Regions from separate parts of the Laedolimicola ammoniilytica genome, predicted to be linked through region 1. Evidence: riboswitches for the same ligand, from Rfam matches in the RefSeq annotation. Region 1 holds a riboswitch; each other region holds the start of a gene.
What was found. A riboswitch is a leader RNA that binds a small molecule or an ion and turns the genes downstream of it on or off. The one in region 1 is predicted to bind cobalamin.
Positions count from the first base shown of each region.

Region 1 (3,190 bases):
CCTCGTAAAATTCATTTACATGGAACATACTGCTGTCTGTGTTGAAGTCTGCCGTGTAGATGCCGTCCTCCAGTGTCGCTGCTGCAGCTTCTTCTGCGTCAGCCTTTTCCGGCTCCGCCGTTTCTTCTGTCTTGGCAGTTTCCTCATCGGAGTTTTCCGCTTCTGTGGTAGTCTCTGCAGCCGGCGTCTCCGCCTTGCTGCCGCAGCCCATCAGCAGTGCGCAGCTTATAACTGCCATTCCCATTAACGCGATGATTTTCTTCTTCATTTCTTTTCTTGTCCTTTATCCTTACTTATTTCATAGCCTCTGCGGTATGAGCAACATAGAGATTCTGGATTGCCTCGATCTCGCCCAGACCTGCGATCTGGCAGTCTACGCTTTCGAACTTGCCGGATGCGTTGAACATGCTCTTCCAGGAATCGTCATCGTCGCCTGCCATGTCGTTGTTTGCATGGTCGCCTGCAACTACCATCAGCGGACGAAGTACAACCTTGGTGTAACCGGCCTCTGCAACTGCGTTAATCACATTCTCACATGCAGTATCTTCCGGCTCGCCCTCTACGGTTCCGATAAATACGTTCTCATATCCCAGATCCTTCATCTGTGCCTGCATCTGGCTATAGGAAATCTTTGCGGTATGGGAGGTACCATGACCCATGAATACAAATGCCACGCCATCCTCTTTTGCTGCGTCCAGAGTATCGAAACCAGCCGTCTTTACAGCCTCAGCAGTAATAGCCTCGGCAACAGCCTTCTTGTCTGCGTTGATTGCGGAAGCGTCTGCTCCAACCTCGCCCAGAAGCGGCTCAGCTACCTTTACAGACTCAAATTTATCCTTGTATGCGTCTACCGCCTCCATCAGCTCGTCGTACTCAGCGCCGTGCATCAGATGGGTCGGCTGTACAACCAGGTTCTTTACGCCGTTGGCAACTGCGCGATCCAGAGCCTGATCCATGTTGTCAATTGCCTCGCCGTCGCGGGCCTGGATATGGTTGATGATGATCTGCGCGGTAAAGGCACGTCTTACGGACCAGTCCGGATTTGCCTCTGCCAGAGCGTCCTCGATACCCTTGATATCAGCTACACGGCTGTCATTGAAGGAAGTACCAAAGCTTACTACCAGCAGCTCGTTCTCGCCGATCTCGTCCTGGTTTCTCGGATCATCCTTGGAAGCGTCTCCGGTGTCGCGTCCGAAGTAATCCGGGTCAGCGTTCTCGCCCTCTACCAGCTCCTTCTGAGCGTCTGTCAGAGCGTCCCATGCTTCCTTGGCTGCCTTACAGTCAGCGTCTGTGGTCTCTGTTCTCTCCTGCACATAGATCTTGTCAATCAGGGCTGCTACGTTGTCAGCTGCAGCCTGATCTGCGTCCGCGTCGTCTGCAGTCTCCTCTGCAGCGTCTGTGGTCTCTTCCGTAGTAGTAGTGTCTGCAGCCGGCGTCTCAGCCTTGCTGCCGCAGCCTGCCAGCATGGATGCTGTCAGAGTTGTTACACATAACAGTGTTACAAGTTTCTTTTTCATTTTCTTTTCCTCCTGCAAAAATTTTTCAGTTAAATGAAATTCATAAGATCAGAAGGAATCTGCTAAAAAATCCGACGTTCCTGTGGATCGTCGGATTTTCAGTCGTCAGCTTTACATCTGTTCGCCCATCCACGCAAAACAGCGCTGTGCGGAACAGCTGTGTCTATACCCCATCTGGCACTATCAATCCTCGTGATCCGGAATCTTTCGACTCCATGCGCCGCAGTCTGGCAGGTCTCCTGGCTTACAGTACAAGCGCTGCTTATCGTCTTCCCGATGGCTCAGTGACGTATGATAAGCCGCTCCTGCATACAGTGACGAGATCGCGCAGGTCTCTCACCTGCTTCCCTATTCTCCGTTTTTTAACGGCACCAGCTGCTTCTTATTTGATTTCACATAACCTACACAAGCATTATAGCAGTCTTTCTGAAATAATCAACTGTTTTTCCGCTATTTTTTCTTCCTTTTTGCATTATTTCGCCCGTTTTTTCATAAATAACAGATAAGCGAGCAGCAATATGATTCCTACCGGCAGAGAAATCAGCGCAGACTGGGTAAATCCTGCCACAATATAGGTAATAAAGGAAATCACTGCTACACTGACCGCATAGGGAAGCTGGGTGGACACATGGTTTACATGGTTACACTGGGCTCCCGCAGACGCCATAATGGTCGTATCGGAAATCGGGGAGCAGTGGTCGCCGCAGACAGCGCCCGCCATGCAGGCAGAGATGGCCACGGTCATCAACGCCGGATGGGTGGTCTGGAACGCGTCTACCACAATCGGAATCAGGATACCAAAGGTTCCCCAGGAGGTTCCGGTGGCAAAAGCCAGGAAGCATCCAACCAAGAAAATAATAGCCGGAAGCAGAGCAACCATACCCTGAGAGCTGCTCTTAATCAGATTAGCCACGAACTCCGCGGCGCCCAGGCTGTCTGTCATGGCCTTCAGGGTCCAGGCGAAGGTCAGAATCATGATAGCCGGAACCATGGCCTTGAAGCCCTCGGGAATGCAGTTCATGCACTCCTTGAAGCCCAGGACCTTACGGCTCACATACAGCAGAATCGTGATGACCAGGGCGAAAGCACTTCCGATGGCCAGACCGATGGACGCGTCGCTGTTGGAGAAGGCGGTCACGAAGTCCGCGCCGTCAAAGAAGCCGCCGGTGTAAATCATGCCGATGACGCAGCAGATGATCAGGGAAAGAATCGGAATCAGCAAATCTTTTACGGAACCATTTCCCACGTTATCCAGGCCTTCTGCGTTGCCGTAAGGTCTGTCCGGCGTAGTAAACAGGTCGCCCTTCTTTGCGTTGTCCTCATGGACCTTCATGGAACCGAAATCAATGTTCAGAATTGCTATCGTAATCATCATAACGATAGTCAGAATCGCGTAGAAATTATAGGGAATCGCGCTGACAAAAAGCGCCAGTCCGTCCTCACCCTCTACGAAACCGGTTACGGCCGCCGCCCAGGATGAAATCGGGGCGATGATGCAGACCGGAGCCGCCGTGGCGTCGATGAGGTACGCCAGCTTGGCACGGGAAATATTGTGCTTGTCCGTCACGGGACGCATCACGCTTCCTACGGTCAGACAGTTAAAATAATCATCGATAAAAATCAGCACGCCCAGGGCTACGGTCACCAGCTGCGCGCCGGTGCGGGTCTTGATA
Region 1 covers NZ_JAOQKC010000002.1:206,925-210,114, forward strand. The annotation lists gene OCV63_RS02355 (hypothetical protein) at 1-268, opposite strand, end outside; gene OCV63_RS02360 (sirohydrochlorin cobaltochelatase) at 294-1,517, opposite strand; cobalamin riboswitch at 1,730-1,907, opposite strand; gene OCV63_RS02365 (Na+/H+ antiporter NhaC family protein) at 1,990-3,190, opposite strand, start outside.

Region 2 (3,190 bases), on a different contig from region 1:
CAGCACCAGCTGCGTCGAGGTAATCCGGCCATGTATGGAGGCGATACTTAAAGACAGACAAATGGAGACAGCCGCTCCCATGGTAGCGCCAAAGATAACGGAATACCCGCCCATGAAGCTGAACCAGCCAAGCAAGATGGCACAGACTGCTCCGGCGGAAGCGCCGGAAGAGATGCCAAGTACATAGGGATCCGCCAGGGGATTTTTCGTCAGCGCCTGCATCAGGACGCCGCACAGCGCCAGTCCCGCGCCTACGATAAAGGCCATCAGCACGCGGGGAAACCGGATATTCCAGATGATATTTTCCGTCTTGCCCTCCCAGGCAATTCGAAAGATATCCTTCCCAAAGATTTTATTTACCAGAATTTTTCCAATATCGCCTGCTGAGACGTTCACTGCGCCGATGGTTACCGATATGGTCAATACCGTGGCAATCAGCAGCAATACCAGCAGCAGCGTCACAAGGAAGCGGCCTTTGCCCGATTTTACTGTTCCTTTCATAGATTCCTCCTTCGAGAACACAAATAGAATGAGCAAGAAAAACGGGGAGCTTTCACTCCCCTGTCTTTCCCCCTGTTAGAATTTGTCCGGATACAGCTGCTCTGCAATGGTCTTCACTGCATTGGCGCTTCCTGCGCTTCCCTGCATATCGCTGCAGCATACGGAGTAAATTCTGCCTTCCTTTACGGCGCGCAGATCCTTGGTGAATTCATTGGTCTCCAGGAACTCCCGCTTCTCAGCCACATCGTCTCCGGTATACTCCAGAATCAGAATCACGTCCGGATCACGCTCTACTACTTCCTCCCAGGAGGGCTTTGCCCAGCCTGCTTCGATATCATCGAAGATGGAGATACCGCCGGCCTTCTTGATGATGTCGCCCGGCATACCCTGGCAAGCGGTAAACGGTACATCCTCTCCGGAATCGTAAGCAAATACTTTTACCGGATTCTCATAAGCCTCGTCGCCCAGAGCATCCTGTACCTCCTGAAGAGTATCTTTCATAGCCTGTACCTTCTCGGCTGCCAGTTCCTGCACCTTGAAGATATTTCCCAGAGTTTCATAATCCTTATAGAGATCCTCGAAGGTTGCACTGTCTGTGCATACATACGGGAAGTACATCGTGATACCGTTTTCCTCGCAGAAATCCTTGTTGAAGTTTTTATCTGAGAATGTGGAATCCCATCCCATCAGAAAATCACAGCCGGTTGCCAGCAATTCTTCTTTGGACAGGTTGGTCAGGCCCTCGCCCGGATTCATCAGCTGAGGAACCTCATCCCGGGCCGGATAATCGGAAGCTGTGCTCCAGCAGAAGCCCTTGGTATAACCTACCATCTGGTCCTGCAGTCCCAGATCAAAGAAAAAGTCTGCCATCTGGTCGCCGGAAGCTACCACAGCGGAGGGCATTTTGGTGATGGTGTACTCTACGTTCTCGCCCAGTCCGGAACGCTCCAGGTTCAGGGTAATGCTGACCGGCTCATAATCGCTGTCTGCATCGACCGTCTCATCAGCTGCGTCGGTACTTTCTGCATCCTCTTTAGTCTCCTCCGCAGTGGTGGTTGTGGTATCCGCAGTCTTGGAACCACAGCCTGCCAGCATACCAGCCACAAGGCAGGTACTTAACAATACGCTTACTACTCTCTTCTTCATGTTCTTTCTCCTCTGTTGTATAAAATGATTCGTCCATAAAAAAAGCACCACCCAATCACTTTTGATCAGATGATGCACCCGTATTCGGCATCCAGACGCACTGCGCCCTTTATCTTTCGCAAATGTCATGGACCGTGACAGCAAAAGCAGAATAAGCAGGTCTTCTGACTTACGCTGGCCTTTTTTGTCTTCCTTCTTCCCGTCCCGTACCGTTTCCTGTACCTTACGGACAGTGAAGGAAAACGGCCCTGAAACTTCGCGCTTACAGCGGCGGCACCGCACAGGATTTACACCTGTTTTCCTTTTCACCGGCCCAACATTTCTGTTAGCCGACACTCACTCCGTTAGGTATATTACATATTTTCCGTTTTCTTGTCAAGCATCAAATATTGTTAATCCATGCCAGTTTCTTCCATTTCTCCACAGTACGATAAAACAAAAAGCTCCTGGATAACCAGAAGCTTTTCAGCAGTCGATAGGGGAATCGAACCCCTGTTTTCGCCGTGAGAGGGCGACGTCTTAACCGCTTGACCAATCGACCATTTTCTTATTCTTTTGCGCCGCTCGCTTGCGACTTGTTTAGTATATAATAAGACAAGGGGAAATGCAAGTGTTTTTTCCAAAAAAATTAAATTCTTTATATTGCGTATATTTTTTATATTTTTCTGATAATTCATTCACTTCTAACATACCAAAAAGAACCGCTCTTTTCCTGACTGTCAGAGCTTTCACTTTTCCTTATCCAAAGCCCTGTCAGCATGTTCTCTTCTACTCTGGTACCCTCCCCCCTTCATCTATCGCTATCCCGCCAAAGCACAGCCCCTGCAGCCTGTCATAAAAGCCAGCCCGTTCGCCGCTGTTCATCAGCCCCATCTGATTGGCCGTGCTGACGCATGGAATCACCCGGACATCCACGCCGCTGTCGGTCAGAGTCAGCTCCGCCATCATGGTCTCGTAAGCCCGGTTCGCAAAAATGAAATTACCCAGGCTGTAGAATATGGGCTTTCCATGATAATACTCGATGCCCTGCAGCACATGGGGATGGGCGCCGATGACCGCGTCGGCTCCGGCGTCAATGTACTGGCGGGCCAGGGTTTTCTGATAATCCTCCGGCTCTGTGTTGCGCTCAACGCCCCAATGGACATAGACTACCACATAATCGCAGGTCTCCTTCGCAGCCTGAATCTCCTCCAGAAGCTTCGTCGGATCGTAGGTGGTAAAGAGACCGGAATTGCTCCGAGACGCAGTCCAGGAATGATCCGGAATCACCCGGGTGGCCCCGAGAAAGCCGATGGTCCACCCTCCTGCCTCGATGGTTTTCAGGGAGCTGGCCTCCTCCAGGTTCAGTCCGGCCCCCACATGGAGAATCCCTGCGCCATCCAATGCAGACAAAGTCTCCCTAAGCGGTTCTCTTCCAAAATCCAACATATGATTATTAGCCAGAGTCACGATGTCCGCGCCCAGCTCCGGCAGTACCGATACGTATTTCGGATCCACCCGGAAGGTATATTCCTTATCTTCCACAGCCTCGCCTGTGGTGCCG
Region 2 covers NZ_JAOQKC010000004.1:63,917-67,106, reverse strand. The annotation lists gene OCV63_RS04025 (FecCD family ABC transporter permease) at 1-501, opposite strand, end outside; gene OCV63_RS04020 (ABC transporter substrate-binding protein) at 577-1,647, opposite strand; cobalamin riboswitch at 1,785-2,002, opposite strand; tRNA gene OCV63_RS04015 (tRNA-Glu) at 2,117-2,188, opposite strand; gene OCV63_RS04010 (CapA family protein) at 2,416-3,190, opposite strand, start outside.
Region 2: linked by a shared signal. The riboswitch ahead of OCV63_RS04020 (ABC transporter substrate-binding protein) and the one ahead of OCV63_RS02360 (sirohydrochlorin cobaltochelatase) in region 1 are both predicted to bind cobalamin.

Region 3 (3,190 bases), on a different contig from region 1:
GCTTCAGATTGAATGTTAAGGTATTCTTGCCCTGGCAGAGAGGATACTGGATGGTCCACTGCTCCGGCAGGTCGAAGAACTCCCACTCGCCGCCGCCCTTTTTGCTGCGGTGGTAATGGCCGTTCATACGCTTCCAGCCCGGGGCCTTCCGTTCGGTATCCCAGATAACCTGGGGATCCGGACGCACCAGCAGGTAGTCGCCCCAGCGTTCCAGCTTTTCTCCTCTCGAGGTATCCAGTATTTCATAATCAGTCCAGTTATTGGCGATCCACATGACAATCTCCTTTGTTCTTAAAAAATAATCGGAAAACACTGTCCACCACCATGAGGGACAGGGCAATCATTCCGGCCACAATCAGCGTCTGGGTAACGTGGTGGGAGGTCATTCCGTCGGAACGGATGACGGAGCGGGCAATCCGGAACATACCGGCGCCCGGCACCAGCGGCAAAATGCCGGGAATAACAAAAATGGTGACCGGAGTCTTTAAAATTCTTGCAAAAAACTGTCCGCAGAGGGAAATGAGACACCCGGACAGGAAAGTGGCCACAGCCATGGAAAACTGAAGGTCCATAAGAACCAGATATAGCCACCAGCCCACCGCGCCGGTGAAACCGGCCCAGATGATATATTTGCGCGGTACGTGCAGCAGAAAAGAAAAGGCCACAACGGAAAAAAACGCGCCTATAACCTGAATCAGCATAAAAGCCTTTCCTCCTTACTGAATGAAACGAAGTCCAATGACAATACCCATAGCTACAGAGGCGGCGACCACAAAGGCCTCCATCATCCGGGCGGAGCCGGAGATATAATCCCCGTGCAGGGTGTCAAAGACCGCGTTGGTGATGGCCACGCCGGGAACCAGGGGCATGATGGCCGCGATGATGATGGAATCCAGGTTCCCTATAATAGGAAGAAACTTCAGAAGTCCGCCTGCGAACAATGAGATTACCACAGCGCTCAGCAGGATTCCGAAGAAGGAGGGCAGCTTCATGCAGCTGCACAGATACAGGCAGATGGCCATGAAAAATCCGGCCACACCCGCCACAAAGGCCTCCTGCCAGGTTCCGCCGTAGGTCAGTGCAAAGGCCGCGGCCACGCCTGCGTTGGCCAGCAGAAAGGCCTGGGGAGGGTGCGGTTCCTTTTTCAGCTTTTTTATCTGCCGGAAGGCTTCCTCTAGTTCAAGCTCCCCGCCGCAGAGACCTCTGGAAATACTGTTAATTTCGTCGATGATGCTCAGGTTTGTCCCCCGGCTCTGAATTCGGCGGGTCACCGTCATGGACTGGATGGACGGGTCGTCCAGAGTCACCAGAAAGCCGGTCACCATCACGAAAGCCTCGGCGGTCTTCAGTCCCGACAGGGAAAGCATCCGGTGCATGGTATCCTCCACCCGGTAAGTCTCAGCCCCGTTGGCCAGCATCAGCTCCCCCGCCATGACGGCGGTGTCGAGTAAAAGTTTGTAATCCATTTGTCTGATTTCCTTATACCTGATTTTGTATTGAGAATAATCTATGCCCATTATACCTATGTAAGAGAAGCGGGTCAAGGAAAGTATGGACAGAAAGAGAAATAATTCCTGTTTCCGAAGGGACAGGCTGAATTACCGGAAGACAAAAAATGGAAAAATCTTGACAGATATAGAGGAATCAAGTAAAATAAATGGGCATAGTGTTGTCAGTCGCGTACGGCGGCTGATAAAGAATAGAGAATCATGTGGAAATCATGGACGGTACCGCCACTGTATACATAAAGAATGATCCTTAGATGAAAGTCCGCCATTGGGGTAAACCTGAGAAGGCGAGGAGAGTTCGCTGGGCTTCTTCCCTGAATATGTGAGTCAGGAGAACTGCTATGCAGCAACCTTAGCGAACGATTTATTTGCGAAGGCTTATTTCCCATGTAAAATCGGTCATGGATGCAAAAACATCCATGGCTTTTTTATTGCTGAAACGGAGGAAAACAGTGAAAAAGAACAGGCTCGTATCCAGACTTATCCAGATGTGCGTAGTGCTGATAGGCATTTCCTTTCTGACCTTTTTATTAACCTACCTTGCGCCGGGCGATCCGGCCACAGCCATGTATGATTCCCTGGGAATTACCCCGAGTCCGGAAATGCTGGAGCAGGCCAGGCAGTCCATGGGACTGGACAAACCCTTTTTACAGCAATATGTGGACTGGATAGGCGGTATTTTTCACGGAGATTTTGGAACCTCCTTCAGTAAAAGCGCCCCGGTACTGGAGCTGCTGATGAAAAGGCTGCCGGCAACGTTCCGGTTGGCCCTGTTTTCCCTGGGGCTGATGTTAATTGTTTCGGTTCCCCTTGGAATCCTTTCGGCGGTCAGACAGGACGGGATAGCGGATTATATCGTTCGCTTTCTTTCTTTTCTGGGTATTTCGCTTCCGGGCTTCCTGATTGGCCTGATCTTATTATATGTCTTCGCTTTGAAGCTGGGACTGGTAAAGGTGGCGAGCAGCTCCGTCGGAATGGAACAGATGCTGCTGCCGGGCATCACGCTGGCCATTGCCATGGCCTCCAAATATTCCAGACAGGTGCGCACGGCGGTACTGGAGGAGCTGCACCAGGATTACGTGACAGGCGCGAGAGCCCGGGGAATGAATCAGTGGGAAATACTGTTCCGCCAGGTTCTTCCCAACGCCATGCTTCCGCTGGTTACCATGCTGGGGCTATCCTTTGGATCACTTCTCGGAGGAACTTCAGTGGTGGAGATTATTTTCTCCTATCCGGGACTGGGTATCCTGGCGGTGGGAGCGGTAAAGGCGCGGGATTATCCGCTGATCCAGGGCTTCGTATTATGGATAGCCCTGATCTATATGGTAGTAAATTTGCTGGTGGATATATCCTATCATTATATTGATCCGAGGACCAGGGAGGGGGAGAACGGATGAAAAAGAATACAAGATTTGCGGTGCTTTCCATTCTGGTTTTCCTTATTCTGGCAGTGGCGTTCCTGGCAGACAAAATCGTTCCCTGCGATCCGTTGAGCGCGTCACTGAGCGACGCGTTCCAGGCGCCCGGAAAAGAACACTATTTTGGAACCGACGCGCTGGGACGGGATGTGTTCTCCCGGGTGATCTGCGGGGCGACCACCAGTGTATACAGCGTACTGATTCTGGTGGCGGTAATCCTGGTTGTGGGTACCTTTCTTGGAATCATAGCAGGGTATTTCGGCG
Region 3 covers NZ_JAOQKC010000011.1:59,332-62,521, reverse strand. The annotation lists gene OCV63_RS09560 (class I SAM-dependent methyltransferase) at 1-274, opposite strand, end outside; gene OCV63_RS09555 (threonine/serine exporter family protein) at 258-701, opposite strand; gene OCV63_RS09550 (threonine/serine exporter family protein) at 717-1,466, opposite strand; cobalamin riboswitch at 1,648-1,866, shown strand; gene nikB (nickel ABC transporter permease) at 1,961-2,905, shown strand; gene nikC (nickel transporter permease) at 2,902-3,190, shown strand, end outside.
Region 3: linked by a shared signal. The riboswitch ahead of nikB (nickel ABC transporter permease) and the one ahead of OCV63_RS02360 (sirohydrochlorin cobaltochelatase) in region 1 are both predicted to bind cobalamin.